DNA from 3 places in the Pseudoalteromonas sp. PAB 2.2 genome. Region 1 is predicted to be linked to each of the others. Evidence: predicted binding sites of a transcription regulator. Region 1 holds the regulator's gene; each other region holds the start of a gene.

The links. The regulator LexA, encoded in region 1, represses DNA repair genes until DNA is damaged. The targets are predictions, from matches to a motif close to TACTGTATNNNNATACAGTA.
Region 2: uvrD (DNA helicase II) is a predicted target of LexA. The motif match lies at 4,394-4,413, and genes of this name have one in related genera.
Region 3: ruvC (crossover junction endodeoxyribonuclease RuvC) is a predicted target of LexA. The motif match lies at 1,895-1,914, and genes of this name have one in related genera.

What each region holds. Positions count from the first base shown of each region.
Region 1 covers NZ_LYPI01000018.1:79,444-85,413, forward strand. The annotation lists gene ctaD (cytochrome c oxidase subunit I) at 1-437, opposite strand, end outside; gene coxB (cytochrome c oxidase subunit II) at 437-1,579, opposite strand; gene lexA (transcriptional repressor LexA) at 2,123-2,740, opposite strand; gene BWD47_RS16155 (PaaI family thioesterase) at 2,914-3,351, shown strand; gene BWD47_RS16160 (hypothetical protein) at 3,355-3,735, opposite strand; gene BWD47_RS16165 (hypothetical protein) at 3,883-4,608, shown strand; gene BWD47_RS16170 (VOC family protein) at 4,583-4,936, opposite strand; gene BWD47_RS16175 (endonuclease) at 5,051-5,710, shown strand; gene BWD47_RS16180 (S41 family peptidase) at 5,809-5,970, shown strand, end outside.
Region 2 covers NZ_LYPI01000015.1:136,254-142,223, forward strand. The annotation lists gene cysQ (3'(2'),5'-bisphosphate nucleotidase CysQ) at 1-783, opposite strand, end outside; gene nudE (ADP compounds hydrolase NudE) at 776-1,348, opposite strand; gene yrfG (GMP/IMP nucleotidase) at 1,410-2,066, shown strand; gene BWD47_RS14600 (dUTP diphosphatase) at 2,079-2,699, opposite strand; gene BWD47_RS14605 (peroxiredoxin-like family protein) at 2,824-3,450, shown strand; gene BWD47_RS14610 (YacL family protein) at 3,494-3,862, opposite strand; gene BWD47_RS14615 (hypothetical protein) at 3,994-4,218, opposite strand; gene uvrD (DNA helicase II) at 4,478-5,970, shown strand, end outside.
Region 3 covers NZ_LYPI01000020.1:17,859-23,828, reverse strand. The annotation lists gene BWD47_RS17035 (ABC transporter permease) at 1-1,837, shown strand, start outside; gene ruvC (crossover junction endodeoxyribonuclease RuvC) at 1,964-2,488, shown strand; gene ruvA (Holliday junction branch migration protein RuvA) at 2,490-3,110, shown strand; gene ruvB (Holliday junction branch migration DNA helicase RuvB) at 3,118-4,122, shown strand; gene BWD47_RS17010 (hypothetical protein) at 4,574-4,816, shown strand; gene tolQ (protein TolQ) at 5,295-5,970, shown strand, end outside.

The sequences.
Region 1 (5,970 bases):
CCAAAAGCGGGACCACCACCGGGCATAAGCAGCGATGCCAATAAAATAAGGAAGGCAAAAGGTAAAATCCAAAAGCTCCAGTTGTTCATTCGTGGTAAGGCCATATCTGGCGCACCTATCATCATAGGTACCATCCAGTTTGCAAGCCCTGTAAAGGCGGGCATCACAGCCCCAAATACCATGATCAACCCATGTACTGTGGTCATTTGGTTAAAAAAGTGAGGATCAACCAATTGTAAACCTGGTTGGAATAATTCAGCACGGATCACCATAGCCATGGCGCCGCCAATTAAAAACATCGTCAATGAGAAGATCAGGTACAAACTACCGATGTCTTTATGGTTGGTTGTATATAACCAACGCTTGAAACCTTTCGCTGGATGATGGTGGTCGTGATGCGCATGCTCAGTGGCTTGCTCATTAATAACGTTACTCATTAGTTCGCCTCCGCTGCTGCATCAATTGCTGCTTGAATCTGACTCGGTTGAATGACATCACCGGTATTGTTACCCCACGCATTGCGTTTATAAGTGATGACTGCTGCAAGTTGTTTTATTGAAAGCTGTTTATCAAACGCTTGCATCGCTGTACCAGGCTTACCATGTAAAACAATATCAATATGATCGTTCACATCGCCCAACACGATTGGGCTGCCTTTTAAGGCTGGAAATACACCCGGCAATCCCATGCCAGTGGGCTGATGGCAGGCTGCGCAGCTGGCCATATAGACTTGCTCGCCTAAAACAACTAATTCATCTTTCGAAAGAGTTTGATCAAGTAATGCGGCATCTGCAGCAGCGGCTTGTTCTTTCGCTTGTTTTGCGTCTGCAAGCCAAGTCGCAAACTCATCTTCTGGCAATGCCTCAACAACCACCGGCATAAAACCATGGTCTTTACCACATAACTCTGCGCATTGACCTCGGTACATACCGGGCTCGTTAATGCGTGTCCATGCTTCATTAATAAAGCCGGGATTGGCATCTTTTTTCACGGCAAAATCAGGAACCCACCAAGAATGTATTACATCATCAGAGGTCATTAAAAAACGTACTTTTTTGTTGATTGGTAACACCAGAGGTTTGTCGACTTCGAGTAGGTAGTGCTCTGTTTTTTCGGCTTGATTATCTATTTGATCTTTCGGTGTCGCTAAAATCGAATAGAAAGCAATATCTTCTCCCATGTATTCATAGTGCCACTTCCACTGCGACCCTGTTACTTTGATTGTAATATCTGCTTTTGAAGCATCTTCCATGGCAATAAGCGTTTTGGTGGCAGGGATCGCCATAGCGATTAAGATCACAAATGGAATTGCAGTCCAAAGTATCTCGACCTTCGTGCTTTCATGGAATTGGGCAGGCTTTGCCCCTTTAGACTTACGATGATGTATCAAAGCCCAAAACATCACCGCAAATACGATGATGCCAATCACACAACAGATAATAAATATCGTCATATGTAATTCATAAACATTATTACTTATATCAGTGACACCTTTACGCATATTGAATTGGCTATTTGCCAAAGCAAGTTGCGGAAGTGCTACCAATATAAGCCACAAGGTGTAACGCAGTTTACCCATGTGACAGCTCCTTTTAATGCTATTGCAAGACGCAAAGCGAAAAGGCGTTACAGCTGGTGCCCATTCGTTTTTTTTATTGTTTAAATACCCAAACCAATCGATGGTTGATGTGTCATCTGCAAACAGCTTGGGTCTGTGTATCATCACGACGCAGTGAACGACACACTCATTGTTTAACCCCCTTACACATTTGTTGTGTGTCTTTTTCGTAAATAGGTGTTAATACAATGTACTTAACCAATTAGTTAAAAAATGAGCAATAAGCAAGTTTTTGTGGTAATAAATGTTTATTTTGGTGCAAAAATAACAACTATAATCAGCGCGTTAATTAATACTTAAGGCAAGTATAAAAACTTAAAAAGAAAGGAAAACTGCGCCGTATAAGGCTTTATGTAGAAAGTAAGGGTGAACAAATCTTAGGTAAACGGTCAAAAACAAACAACGCACCAAATTGAATCAATTTGGTGCGTTGTTTCAAAAAAGTTTAGCAAAGCAGATAAAGTAATTACTCTGCTTGTAACGATTAACGCGTAATATAAAAAGCTACATCCAATCAGCGTTGCGAATAACCCCAACCGCTAAGCCTTCAATATTAAATGACTCATGCTCTAAGTCCACTTCAATCGGGGCAAATTCTTCATTTTCAGCATGCAAAAATACTTTACGTCCTGCTTTTTCTAAGCGCTTTACAGTCACATCGTCATCGACACGTGCCACAACAACTTGGCCATTTTCTGCAACTTGCGTTTTGTGTACTGCCAGTAAGTCACCATCCATGATGCCAATGTCTTTCATACTCATGCCGTTAACTCGCAATAAGAAGTCTGCAGCGGGTTTAAACAATGCAGGGTCAACCTGACAATGGCTTTCTACATGCTCTTGCGCCAAAATAGGTTCACCCGCGGCAACACGCCCAATCAGTGGTAAGCCAAGCTGTTCTGGCTCGTCTTCTTCGACTAATTGAATGCCTCGGCTTGCTCCAGGCTTCATTTTAATCATGCCTTTTTTTGCCAGTGCTTTTAGATGCTCTTCAGCGGCATTGGCACTTTTAAATCCCAATGTTTGCGCTATTTCAGCACGCGTAGGTGGCATACCAGTGTCTTTAATAAATACTTTAATAAGTTCTAAAATTTGCGATTGGCGTTTTGTTAATGGGCGCATACAACTGGTTTTCCATACAGTACATTTAACTGTGAGTATATACAGTTATCTGAAAATCGCAAATTTAAATTCCCCTTCCTCTCATGATAAAAAACAAGCATTGAACGGTGGGGATAGATACCATATTGTATACCGATATTTCACTTAAGAAGTTAGTTTGCGAAGGAAACACAATGAGCATTTGGTATCAACCATTCACCCTCGAATTATGTAAAGAACTCGAACAGGGTATTACTGGGCAAGGCACATTAATGAAAACAATGGGCATTGAAATAACCGAAATCGGCGACGATTATTTAGTGGCCACTATGCCCGCTATTCCAGAGCATCATAACCCTATGGGGATGGTCCATGGTGGTGCTAATGTTGTTTTAGCAGAGACTGTAGCAAGTTATGCAGCCAATTTTGTGGTCGACTTCACCGCATATTATGCTGTTGGCCAAGAAATAAATGCCAATCACATTAAAGCCTCTCGAAAAGGCCTCTTAACAGCCACGGCAAAGCCACTGCACTTAGGTAAGCGAACATCTGTATGGGAAATTAAAATAACGAATGCGGCAGGTGAACTATGCTGCGTATCACGAATGACCGCAGCGGTAGTCAAGCGTTAGTGATTAACGCTCAACAGGATAAATAGTAATTTCGAGCCCTGCGCCAATCGCTGAAATACGTAATAAGGTGTCTGCGTGCAGGGCTTGATTAAAACATTTAGGTGAGTCACCCGACTCAAACCCAATATCGAAAGTACGCTTTGAGCAAGACAACCATTGCTTTAATGCATTGCGTGAGCACGACTCTATAAGTTCACATAATTGGTTGATAGCTTTATCTGGTGTGCCGATATCAGCCGCGGCTTCAATACGTGCTAATTGACGGTATTCATCTTGGTCGTAATGTAAAACCATGGCGTTTTTCTTTAAATCAGCTACCAGCGCACTCATATCGTGTTTTGATTCAAGTTCCAGATCTACATTTAAAAATTGAATTTCCGACATACTCTCGTTTTTACCCTCTATTGATATCTCTGAAACTTTAACTCAGTTTTGTACATAAACCAAATTTAGAATACAGTAAATGCTGCAAGAGCGTTGAGTCGCTCTGTCTATACCGCTGCCCAATAAAAAAATAATAAGAGGTAATCAATGAATAAGCGCGTATTTAAATATGCCCGTAAAGGGCATAAGTGGCTGGGTTACTTACTCGCCATACAACTCTTTTTTTGGTTATTAGGGGGCTTAGTAATGAGCTCAATACCCCTTCAAAAAGTACATGGTAAACATTTAGCCAATCGTAGCTTAGATAATCCATTTACCTTGCATGATTACCCCGCTTCTCTTGACCAAATAACCAAACAATTTCAGCAAATTGATAGCATTCAATACCGTCATTTTTTAACCACTCCCATCATCGAAGTGACGACTAATAAAGGCGTGTTTAACTTTGACGGTCAATCAGGTCGTGCTATGAGCACACCAACTAAAACTGAAATTATTGCCAATGCCAATGCACACTTACTCATCAAGGCGGATGTCGCGGGTGCGCAGTTACTAGAAAAAGGAGCGAGAGAAGTCGGTCACCGCTCCAATGTGTGGCAAGTGAGCTATAACGATTGGTTAAATACAACCGTTTATTTAGAAGGCGACTCCGGTAAAGTCATTACTGTTCGTAGCACTTTGTGGCGCATTTTTGACTTTTTCTGGATGCTGCATATCATGGATTATGATGAACGAGAAAATTTCAACAACCCATTACTAATTAGCTTTGCCGCAAGTAGCGTATTATTTTGTATTACGGGCATTATTTTATTACTACAAAATGTCCGTATCAGACGCCGTAAACCGATTACACGTGCTGATCAATCAAAATAGGGTTACCATCAGGGTCGGTGACAATAAAACTGGCATCACCGACCTTTTGTACCGCCAGCCCCTGTTGTTTAAAGTGCGCCTCTAGTTCATCATAAGCACTAAACTCACTTAAAGGTCTCGCACTTTGGTCCCAGCCGGGGTTAAAAGTCAGCATGGTTTTATCAAACATCCCCTGAAACAAACCAATTAAATGTTCACCGTTTTTCATAATCAACCAATTATGCTCTATCTCACCCGCAAACTGAGTAAACCCCAACTTCTCGTAAAATAGCTTTGAAGCATGGATATCTTGTACATTTAAACTCACAGAAAACGCACCCAACCGCATTGTTCAACTCCCATAGACTGTATTTATTAATGACTATAGTTTACTTTTGGCGCGTGCTCTTTTTCTTTTCAGCTCTGCGTTTTACAATAGTGTTTCCAGTAGTTCACTTATGTGATGGATATGCGTTTACTTTTATCAGCAACTTTATGCCTGTTGTTATGCTTTACGGCGTCTGCAGAACAATTTTCAAACTTTTCTAGCGCCAAAAAATACCTTATTAAAACCTTACCCGAAAATGCTAAAAGCTTATATTGCGGGTGTGATATTAAACGCCAAGGAAAAAAACTGGTGCCCGACCCGAGCGTCTGCGGGTACATACCACGTAACGAAATCACTCGCTCTGGTAAAGAAAATGCACGCGCGAAACGAATTGAATGGGAACATATAGTCCCTGCGTGGGAGTTTGGGCACCAATTACAATGTTGGCAAAATGGCGGGCGTAAAAACTGCCGAAAAGTCAGTGAAAAGTTTCGTAAAATGGAGGCTGACATCCATAATCTAGCCCCTGCAATTGGTGAAATAAATGCCGACCGCTCAAATTTCCGCTATGGAATGGTTACAACCAGCAGCGCCAACTACGGCGCATGCCCTGTGAAAATAGATTTTAAACAGCGCGTATTCGAACCACCACTTTATGCAAGAAAACGTATAGCAGACACCTATTTTTATATGCAAAAAACCTATGACTTAAAAATATCAGATAAGCAACGCACCTTGTTTGAGTCATGGCAAAAACTCGAGATAGCCGAAATAAGCAATAGAAAAGCACTGTAAAATTTGTACACCTGTTTACAAAACTACAACCGTACTCTATTGCCTTACCTCTTTCTTGTTGATATTTTTTAAACAATCATTTACAGGAAAGTAAACAAATGTTTAAAAATAACAAACTCGCAGTAGCAATCTTTTTTGCGGTGTCAGGCCTCTCTTTATCTGGCTGTGGTGGCGGAGGTTCATCAACGCCAACCAACCCAAATACAAGCACGCCTACACCACCCCCAACAAATTCTGGACCAACATGGACTGCGGGTACT
Region 2 (5,970 bases), on a different contig from region 1:
ATGAGGACTGATCATTTTTTGCCACTCCCAATCTGGGTGTCCCATTACAATAAAATCAGGATTCTCAGTACTTTCTCGTTGATTGTAAGTCAGTGGGTTAAATTCAGCGTCAGTAATGCATCCGCCAGCTTCTTCGACAATTACTTGAGATGCACCAGTATCCCATTCACCTGTTGGGCCAATACGTAAAAAGCAATCTGCTTTTCCCTCAGCAATAATGCAAGCCTTTAATGAACATGACCCTAATGCTACGGTGGCAAACTGAGTATTTAAATATTGACTGACCGCCTCAATTTTTTGCCTGCGACTCACCGCTAATGTTAAGTTATCTGGCGTTGCTACCGAAATTTGCTTATCTTGGCCATTTTCACGTTTAAACGCACCATTTTGATAACTTGCGAAATACGTCACTTGTTTAGCTGGCCAGTGTATAACGCCTAAGACGGGATGATTGTTTTCAATCAACGCAATATTTACCGCAAAGTCGCCACTTTCTAAAATAAACTCTCCCGTACCATCCATAGGATCTAGCAACCAATATCGCTGCCAATGTTTCCTATCTTCAAGTGCTGGAATAGGCGTCTCTTCAGACATAATCGGAATATCGGGAGCCAACTTTCTTAGGCCTGCCATCAATACTTCGTTCGATGCCAAGTCAGCTTTCGTTACGGGTGTATTATCTGACTTTTCTTCAGCACCAATATCATCTTGCTGATAAATAGCCATAATAGCCTCACCTGCCTGCTCAGCTAAACGAATGCACGGTTCTAAAAAATTATTCATTGCCCGCTCCTGACTCTAGGTACTTTGTTAATAATAGCAAAGCTGCAACACTTCGTGCTTCAGTAAAGTCATCTTGTTGTAATAAAGATTGCCAATCTTGTATTGGCCATTTAACAACAACGAGCGGTTCAGGCTCATCACCAGGTAACGTTTCTGGATAAAGTTGCTCTGCATAGAGAATATGCATAGTGGCATTAAAGTAACTGGGTGCCATCGTTACTTTTTTTAGTGCAGAAAAATGCTTCGCACCAAAACCGACCTCTTCTTTAAGCTCTCGGTTTGCGGCTTGCTCTGGTGTTTCTCCAGGATCAATTAAGCCCTTAGGAAAACCGAGTTGATAGTCGTTCGTGCCTGCACAATATTCCCTTACTAATAGCAATTCATTATCAGCTGTAACGGGCACAATCATCACAGCTCCCCGGCCTCCACCACGAATTCTTTCATACTGCCTTTGTTCATCATTTGAAAACTTCAAAGCCAGAGATTCAACAGTAAATAGTCGGCTTTTGGCGACGACTTCGTTAGACAATATTTGCGGAGGTGTTGGGTGCTTTTTCTGTGTCATTGGCATTAATTTGCTATCATGTCAGTTACACTCATGATAAATCTTTTAAAGTGAATTGCCTATGTTAAATTGGTCAAAAATCGATACAGTACTGCTTGATATGGATGGCACTCTGCTCGATTTGCATTTTGATAATTACTTTTGGCTTACCGTTATTCCCGAACAATATGCATTAAAGCATGGACTCAGTTTAGAGCAGGCGAAAACAGACATTTTTCAACGCTATCAAAAAGTAAGCGGCCAAATAAGTTGGTATTGTTTAGATTACTGGCAACAGCAACTCGATTTACCCATTATGGCGTTAAAGCGTGATATTCAGCATTTAATAAAAATTCGCGAAGACGTCCCCCCTTTTCTAACCGAACTTAGAAAAACAGGCAAAGAATTAATCTTACTTACGAATGCCCACCCAGATTGTGTCATGTTAAAGTTTGAGTTAACGGCAATAGACAATTATTTAGATGGCGTTATTTCAACCCATCAATATGGTGTGAGTAAAGAACATCAACCTTTATGGCAGCAAGTGCAACAAGAATGGCAGTTTGATAAAGCGCGCACTTTATTTGTTGATGACAGTCCCGCAGTGCTCGATGCGGCCAAAGAGTTTGGCATAGGCCATATACTTGCGGTTGCCAACCCTGATAGCCGACAACCGCATAAACAGTTCGATGGCTATTTATCTACCACCGACTTTCGTGACTTCATGCCCCTAAAATGAGCATAAATAGGTTTATTTAGGGTAACGCTGCTCTAAGCCTTGATAGACAAGCTTTGCAAAATCAGCATGCTCCGTACCGAGGCTTTTAACGACTTCAACTAAATGCTCGTTATCTTCTTGACCGTTCCACACCTTTATATAACTGCCATCTTTGTAACCATGATCTTGGCGGAAGAAATTAAGTGTATTTTTGCCAACATAGCCACGATATAAATCGTCGATATCCATGCCAATTTGCGCCATACATCCAGCGAATGCGGCAGCATTAAAACGCTTTTCAGCAACGGCGGTTGCAGCCAATAACTCAAGCGTTTGTTTAAAATCGTCAGCTTGCTCAGGCGCACTTAGTTCAGCTTCAAGTTGAGCGGCAAGTTGCTCGTAACTTGTTTCCCCGTCGATACGCAGTGATAAACCAAAATGGAAAATGTCGACCAGCTCCAAAATAACTTGCTCAGTATCTGGGGTTTGTTTTTTCCACCATTTCCAACCATAGTGGTCGAGCATTTCAGCACACTCAACCCAAATAGCACGATACCATTCAAAACCTTGGCTAAACCATTGCTCATGCACTTTTGTATTCATGGCATTTTGCATCTCAAGCATGACAACGATTTTTTGTAAATTAGCAGACATTTTTAATCCCAACTTGCATTTTTATTTAGCTATATACTACAGATAAATTCAGCATTGATGAAATTAAAAAACAGCTAAGCAGGTCTTCATAAGCAGTTGAAAAAAATAATTGAGGAATACCATGCTGAGAACCCTTCTTGTTAGTGCATTACTTGTGCTATCTAGCCAAACACTTGCAGCCACAGCTCATAATATTGCTGACTCGGCAGAGCACGTCAGTCCACTATTGCCTGGATTAACAATTCCAGATGTTGATTTAAAAGACCAAAACGGCACAACCGTTTCTTTAAAAAAACGTTTTAAAGAAAAAACTACCGTATTAATCGTTTACCGAGGTGGATGGTGTCCCTATTGTTCCAAGCAATTAGCCAACGTACAAAAAATTGAGGATCAATTAGCAGACTTGGGGGCACAAATTATTGCAATATCTCCGGATATTCCAGAAAAGCTAGCCGAGACTAAAATAACCTCTGCGAACTATCAACTACTCTCTGATGATAGTTTGGCATTGAGCCAAACGTTGGGATTGGCATTTTATCTCGATGACAAGACCGCAAAAATTTATCGCAACAAGTTAGGGGTTAACTTTGTATCACTCGATGGCAAAGCACAGGTTGCGTTACCCGTTCCTGCTGTTTTTGTAGTAGATAAGCAAGGGCTTATCCACTTTCAGTATGCGAACCCTAATTATAAAGTTCGTTTAACAGAAGACGTATTGTTAGCCGCAGTTAAATCAGTGAGCGAACAATAAACACACTATCGAGTGATTAATTAAGTAGGGCTTTAAGCCCTGCTTAACGACCTTGCGCAAACGCGTGCCAAGACTCAATTAAATCAACAAAATCCTCAAAACCGCAGCCACTGCTTAAGCCATTTTCTTCAAGCATTAAATCATCATCCTGATACGCCATGAGATCTTCATTATCTTGATGAAGAGCATGGGCTTCAAACAACGCTTCGTCCTTACTCAAAATCAAATCTATTTCTTGGCCTTGCAGTGTTAAGGGCTCATGGCTATTTTTAACGGCGGAAATTAGCGCCTGGACCATCGCTATTTTTTCTTTGCCTATTTCTTCATTCAACCAACGACCGATAACCGCATGTTCAGTCGAAATTTTAATACGTAAACCGCTCATTGGATCGCGGATAAATTGATATTCCATCGTAAATACTCACAACTCTTGATGCAGTAATTATATCGGTTGCGGCATGCAGTAGCGAGTTCAGAAGGCCAAAAACAACACTAGCGCCCAATGGCGCTAGTGTTAATGCTGTTTAGATATATAAAAAATTGCTAGAGTCGCGACTTGAAACGCGCGGCATCAATGATTGCCCATAGGTATACAATCGGAAGTAATATGAAACCAACGGCGACATAAATTAATACCCCACTTATGATCCACGCTAAGAAAAATGCGATCGCCGCCATCAAACGACCTTGCACCAGTTGCCCTAAACCGGGAAAAAAGATATTACATATTGCTGCGATTACATTACCGCCAGAACCTTGCTCTGCCATACTAACCTCTGTAGTTTTTGATGATTATACTTTTTATAAACACACTTCATGCCAACTTATTATATTTTATAAATCAACACGTTAAATTTTCACACTGTTTTTATTTTAGTTCTTTTTGCCACAAATAGGTCAAATTCACAATTTTTATTATGCAATTTTAATAACTTGCCAAAATAGCTGTTTATAAAAACAGTATTTTATTTAGCCTTGCATAAACACCTGTTATACTCCTCTCATTATAGATTGAAAAGGCGTAACGATGGACGTTTCTGAATTACTCGATGGCTTAAATGACAAACAACGGGATGCAGTCGCAGCCCCATTGCAAAATATGCTAGTACTTGCTGGTGCAGGTTCTGGTAAAACTCGAGTACTTGTTCATCGTATCGCATGGCTAATGCAAGTTGAGCAAGCCTCTGCCTACAGTATTTTTGCGGTCACCTTTACCAATAAAGCTGCAAAAGAGATGCGCTCTCGCGTAGAAGAAACCTTAAAAGCGCCTGTTGGTGGCATGTGGATTGGCACTTTCCACGGGTTGTCTCACCGTATTTTGCGTGCACATCATCGTGAAGCAAAATTACCTGAAAGCTTTCAAATCTTAGATTCAGACGATCAGCAGCGAATGATCAAACGCTTACTTAAAGCAATGAATATCGATGATAAAAAGTGGCCAGCGAAACAGTTTAGCTGGTACATCAGTGCTAAAAAAGACGAAGGTCTGCGCCCTAAAGATATTCAGGCTTACGATATCAATGAGCAAATGATGCTGAAAGTTTATGCAGCATATCAAGAAGCATGTGATCGTGCTGGTTTGGTCGACTTTGCAGAAATTTTATTACGCTGCTACGAAGTACTTAACAATCACCCTACGCTACTGCGTCATTATCAGCAGCGTTTTGCTCATATGTTGGTAGACGAGTTCCAAGATACCAATACGATTCAATATGCTTGGTTAAAGCTGCTAGCAGGAAACACCAACAGCATTATGATAGTAGGTGATGATGACCAAAGTATCTATGGTTGGCGCGGTGCACGTATTGAGAATATTAAACGCTTTTTAACCGACTTCGAAGCCGAAACCATTCGTCTTGAACAGAACTACCGCTCAACAGCCACAATATTAAAAGCCTCCAATGCGCTAATTAAAAATAATGCTGAACGCATGGGTAAAAGCCTCTGGACCGATGGTAACGAGGGTGAACCAATTTCGGTGTATGCCGCTTTTAACGAATTAGATGAAGCCCGTTTCGTAAGCAGTAAACTGCGTAGCTGGCTAAATGCTGGTAATGCCTTGCAAGATGCCGCGATTCTATACCGTAACAATGCGCAATCTCGTGTACTCGAGGAAGCCATGTTACAAGAAGGGCTTAAATACCGCATTTATGGCGGCATGCGCTTCTTCGAGCGTCAAGAGATTAAAGACGCCCTTTCGTACCTGCGCTTAGTGGGTAATCGCCAAGATGATGCCGCCTTTGAGCGCGTTATTAACACCCCTGCTCGTGGTATTGGAGATAAAACCCTCAGCCACATTCGTGACTGTGCGCGGAACGAGTCTCTTCCTCTGTGGTATGCTGCAAAAGCCATTATTGAACAGCAGCATCTATCTGGGCGTGCAGCCAGTGCAGTAACAAAATTTTTAGAGCTGGTTGAGCACATTGAAGACAAAATCAGTGATCTTACCTTAGAAGAGCAAGCTAAATACGCGATTCAAACTTCAGGGTTGATGGCCATGTACCAAGCTGAAAAAGGTGA
Region 3 (5,970 bases), on a different contig from region 1:
TGCTTGGCTTAAACCCCAAATGAAAGAAAACCAACAGTGGTATGGTGTTAAAGACAGGCAATCACCTATTGCGAACAGCTTAAATAGAGCGGAGAGCTTTTTATTACTGGCAGGTTTGTTAGGTATCATTTTAGCGGCAGTGGCAATTGCGGTATCGGCAAAACGCTACTGTGAAAGGCAATATGACCCAGTCGCAATGATGAAAACTCTTGGTGGCAGTAGGGCAACTATCCGTAAAATTTACTTATTACATTTAAGTTTAGTTTGCACAATGTCGGTCATTTTGGGGTTAGTTATTGGTTATTCTTTACAAATGATAGCCAGTGATTACCTTGCTCAGTCAATGGGCACAGAGCTGCCAAGCGCATCGGCAAAACCTTGGCTTATCGCAGTCAGTACAGGCGTGATTTGTGCCGTTATGTTCTCGATTAAGCCGCTGCTGGATTTATTTGATATTCCCCCATTGCGTGTACTTCGTCGCAACTTGGGTGACCGTTTATTAGTGAGCAAAATTCACCTTGCAATGTCGGCGCTAACGGTGTTTTTGTTAATGTGGTTGTTCAGTAATAACATTAAAATTACGGCCATTTTATTTACCTCAACAGCGTTTTTAATCGTGGTGCTATTTGGTCTATCGAAGCTTATTTTTGGTGGGGGTCGTAAGCTAGGCTTAAGTCCTGGTAATAGCTGGTCTTTAGCGATTGCTTCTATTCAAAAGCGAGCGAACGTAAATGCTGTGCAGCTTATAAGCTTTGCGCTTGCTATTAAATTACTGTTGTTTTTAATCGTACTTAAAAACGACATGATTTCAGATTGGCAGTCACAATTGCCAGCCGATGCGCCAAACTCATTTTTAGTGAATATAACAGAAGCTGAGCTTGAACCTATCACGTCGTTTTTAGCAGAGCGTGACATGCCTACGTCAGATTTTTACCCGATTGTTCGTGGTCGTGTTAATGCCGTTAATGGTGAGCTGGTGGCTCGCGAGGTATCATTAGAAGACAATGAGAAAAAAGATGAAGAAGCACGTTCAGGTATTGGCCGCGAGTTAAATCTTACATGGCGCGCTGAGCTACCCAAGCAAAATGAGTTAATTGACGGTACATGGTTTACCGAGAACTCAGTGGCAGAGGCGTCATTAGAAGAGTCAATGTTAGCGCGTTTAGATGTAGAGTTGGGCGATACACTCACCTTTTTAATTGGCGCTCAGTCATTCGATGCCAAAATTACCAGTGTACGTAAAGTAAATTGGAACACCTTAAAACCGAATTTCTTTATTATTTTGAGCCCCGATGTGCTGCAAAGTTTCCCTGCGACGTATATTTCATCGGTGCGTGTAAATAAAGATCAAAAGCGAGAGTTTAGTGAGTTATTACGTCAATACCCAACGGTGAATGCGATTGATGTTGAAAGCTTTATTAAGCAAATACGCTCAACAATAGAGCAAGTATCGTTAGCGATTGGCTTTGTACTCGCGATTGTTGTTGCGTGTGGTGCTTTAGTGCTTATTTCGCAAGTGCAAGCCAGCCTAGGTGAGCGAATGCAAGAAATTGTTATTTTGCGTACACTGGGCGCTAAAGGGCGATTAATTAAAAACGCGACCTTGTATGAATTTTTATTATTAGGCTTTACGGCCGGTTTAGTCGCGGCTGTTGTCAGTGATGTTGCTTTGTTAATTGTACAAAAACAAATGTTCGAATTAGCAGGTAAGTTGCATCCACATATTTGGTTAATAGGCCCTGCAGCAGGTGGGTTATTTGTTGCGTGTTTAGGGTATTTAATGATAGCGCGCACTATGCGAAAAAATACTCAAGGTTTACTGCGGTCGCTAGGATAAAGACGATGTTTAAAAAATGCTCGCAATTGCGGGCATTTTTTATGAACTGTAATTAGTTACTGGTAATTTATACAGTGCTCTGGCATTATTAAATGCAGATGATGATTTTATAGATGGGTCAGTTAGTTGGCGATTATTTTAGGGATTGATCCTGGTTCACGATTAACAGGTTATGGGGTAATTGCCCACCAAGGTACTAAATTTACTTATTTAGGGAGTGGCTGTATAAAGCTTGCTGATCACGACTTTCCTATACGCTTAAAAATGATTTATCAAGGTGTTAGCCAGTTAATTGAACAGTTTTCGCCTGATAATTTTGCCATTGAAAAAGTGTTCATGGCACATAATCCTGACTCAGCACTTAAACTTGGTCAAGCCCGTGGGGCCGCCATAGTCGGTGCGTCAATGGCAGAGTTGCCCGTATTTGAGTACTCAGCCAGACAAATAAAACAGGCGGTCGTGGGGAATGGTGGTGCCGATAAATCGCAAGTACAGCATATGGTTAAAAATATTCTAAAACTGCCGGGAACCCCGCAAGCCGATGCTGCCGATGCGTTAGCAATTGCCATTTGTCATGCTCACTCAGAACAAAATTTAATTAAACTTGCGGGCAGCGCGAGCAAAACCGTAAGAGGACGATTAAGGAAGTAATATGATAGGTCGATTAAACGGGTTACTTGTTGAAAAGCAGCCACCAGAAATACTTATAGAGGTAAGTGGTGTCGGTTACGAAGTGCAAATGCCAATGACCTGTTTTTATGATTTACCCAATGTGGGTGAACAAGCGGTTATTTATACTCATTTTGTTGTTCGCGAAGACGCACAGTTATTATTTGGTTTTAATAATAAAACCGAGCGTGCTTTATTTAGAGAGCTGTTAAAAGCAAATGGGGTAGGCCCTAAACTTGGCCTTGCTATTTTGTCGGGCATGTCGGCGCAGCAGTTTGTTAGTTGTGTTAACAATGAAGATGCGACAACCTTGGTTAAACTGCCTGGGGTGGGCAAAAAGACTGCAGAGCGCTTGGTACTTGAAATGAAAGATAGGCTAAAAAATTGGGGTAATGACTTATTCACACCATTTAGCGATAATGCCATTATTGAGCCTGCAAGTAATGATACGCTAGTAGCGAATAATGCTGCGGATGATGCTGTATCGGCACTTGAATCTTTAGGCTATAAACTACCGCAAGCGCAAAAAGCGGTTAAAGCTGTAAATAAACCAGGTATGACAACAGAGGTTCTTATTAAAGAAGCTCTAAAGTCAATGTTGTGAGTACACCATGATTGAAGCAGATCGCTTAATTGATGCGAGTGAACAAAGTAATGAAGACAGTGTCGATCGTGCAATACGTCCAAAACTATTAAACGATTACACAGGCCAGCCGCATGTTAAGCAACAAATGGAAATTTTTATTGAAGCCGCTCGTCATCGTGGTGAGGCGTTAGACCATTTACTCATTTTTGGTCCGCCGGGTTTGGGTAAAACAACACTGGCTAATATTGTAGCGAATGAGCTTAATGTAAACATTAAAACGACTTCAGGGCCGGTTCTTGAAAAAGCGGGCGATTTAGCCGCGCTATTAACTAACCTTGAAGAAGGCGATGTACTGTTTATTGATGAAATTCACCGCTTAAGTCCGCAAGTAGAAGAAATACTTTACCCCGCAATGGAAGATTATCAGCTCGATATTATGATTGGTGAAGGTCCTGCGGCACGATCAATTAAGCTCGATTTACCGCCTTTTACATTAATAGGGGCTACAACGCGTGCTGGCTCGTTAACATCGCCATTACGAGATCGTTTTGGCATTGTGCAACGCTTAGAGTTTTATTCGGTTGAAGATTTATCAAAAATTGTTGCCCGCTCTGCTCGATATTTAGATTTAATCATGTGTGACGAAGGCGCCGTTGAAATTGCTAAACGCTCACGCGGTACACCACGAATAGCAAACAGACTTTTGCGCCGAGTACGAGATTACACGCAAGTTAAATCAGACGGTAAAGTAAATGCCGAAGTCGCTGAACAAGCACTTGATATGATCGATGTTGATAAAAGCGGTTTTGATTACATGGACCGAAAATACCTTCTTGCCATCATCGAAAAGTTTATGGGTGGCCCCGTGGGTCTCGATAATTTAGCGGCTGCCATTGGCGAAGAAAAAGAGACTATTGAAGATGTCATTGAGCCATTTTTAATTCAACAAGGATTTATTCAACGCACGCCCAGAGGGCGACTCGTTTCTGATATTGCCTACCTTCATTTTGGTCTTACCCCTGATAAATAACAAAACCCCGCTTAGCGGGGTTTTTAGTTTTTAGATATTAGAAAGTAGAAATTAGAAGGTAGATATTAGAAGGTAGATACTAGAAGGTAGATATTAGAAGGTAGATATTAGAAGGTAGATACTAGAAGGTAGATACTAGAAGGTAGATACTAGAAGGTAGATACTAGAAGGTAGATACTAGAAGGTAGATACTAGAAGGTAGATACTAGAAGGTAGTACTGTAGCGATTAAATATAAAAAAGCTTGCCTAAGGTTAATGTGGATTTATTTTGCACAAACCACAAACCACAAACCACAAACCACAAACCACAAACCACAAACCACAAACCACAAACCACAAACCACAAACCACAAACCACAAACCACAAACCACAAACCACAAACCACGATTGATGGTCTCATTTTAACATCTGTAATTCACATGCTGTTAAGTTATCTGTAGGTATTCTCATTGACGTTTGTGCAGGCAAAAAAAAGCCCGCATAAGCATGCGGGCAAACAACAAGTTGAAGGAAGTAATCCAGGGAACTACGGTTTTCTTAAAGAGGTTTTATCCTGTTTAAGTCAACCAAGTGCAATACGAAACTTCATATTGCAAAAAACGGAGCTTAATGAAAAAACTTTCAAAGGTTGCAGCTCGGTATGGGGAAATGATACGCAATGGTTGATTTTTCTTCAAACTAGAAAAATTTAATTTTCAGATAAAAAAAACTAATGTGAGTGAATTGTTGGTTTGTTTTCTTTTTGTTCACTTATTGAGTGTTTTTACTTTAAGTTCATGAATAAAATGATTTTTATAATATCAACAAACATTGTTCAGGATTAGTTTAAGTATTCTGTAGTAGATTTGCAAAACATGTTTTGGGTGTTTATGCGTAAAATATGAATAAACGCCGTGTTTTATGAGGTTTTGCTATATTTTTAGTTGCCTAATGGTGGTACTCATTTTTGCAGTGAAAACATAGCAAAAATAAGTTTTTAAAGGATTGTGAGCAAAAAATAGCTAAGCTGAGTGCTTTTCACCGTTATTTGCCGCTATTTCACAGCAAGAGCGTTGTCAGTTCATTATTGACTAGATACACTAGATGTAACTTTTGGCCAAGTTTGTGGTCAATAAATGCAAGTGTAAAAAATATAACAAATTATATAGAAATCTATTTTAGGAGTTTAACGTGGGATCAGGGCTTAACTTTTTAGATCTTATTCTAGAAGCCAGTGTACTTGTCCAATTAGTGATGTTGGCATTAGTGGGTATGTCGGTCATGTCATGGGCAATTATTTTTCAACGTAAAAAAGCGATTTCTGATGCATTAAATGGCGCAAAGCGTTTTGAGCAAAAGTTCTGGTCAGGTGTTGATCTTAGTAAATTATATAATGAAGTGTCTGCCCGCCCAGGCGGAGCTTCGGGCGTTGAAGCTCTTTTTGTTGCCGGTTTTAAAGAATTTGCACGCCACAAAAAAAATACGTTCCAAAGTGCCAGTATCGTTATGGAAGGCACGCATCGTTCAATGCGTGTTGCTTTGTCGCGTGAAGTTGAAAAATTAGAATCTAGTTTATCGTTTTTGGCGACCGTTGGTTCTATTAGTCCTTATATCGGCTTATTTGGTACTGTATGGGGTATCATGAATGCATTTATCGCACTAGGTGAAGTGAAACAAGCTACATTACAAATGGTTGCACCGGGCATTGCCGAAGCACTTATTGCAACTGCAATGGGCTTATTTGCGGCAATTCCAGCCGTTATTGCTTACAACCGTTTTGCAAATAAAGTAGAAAAGCTGGAAGGTAATTATATTAACTTCATGGAAGAGTTCGCCAATATTTTACACCGCCAAGCAGCTACGCAAA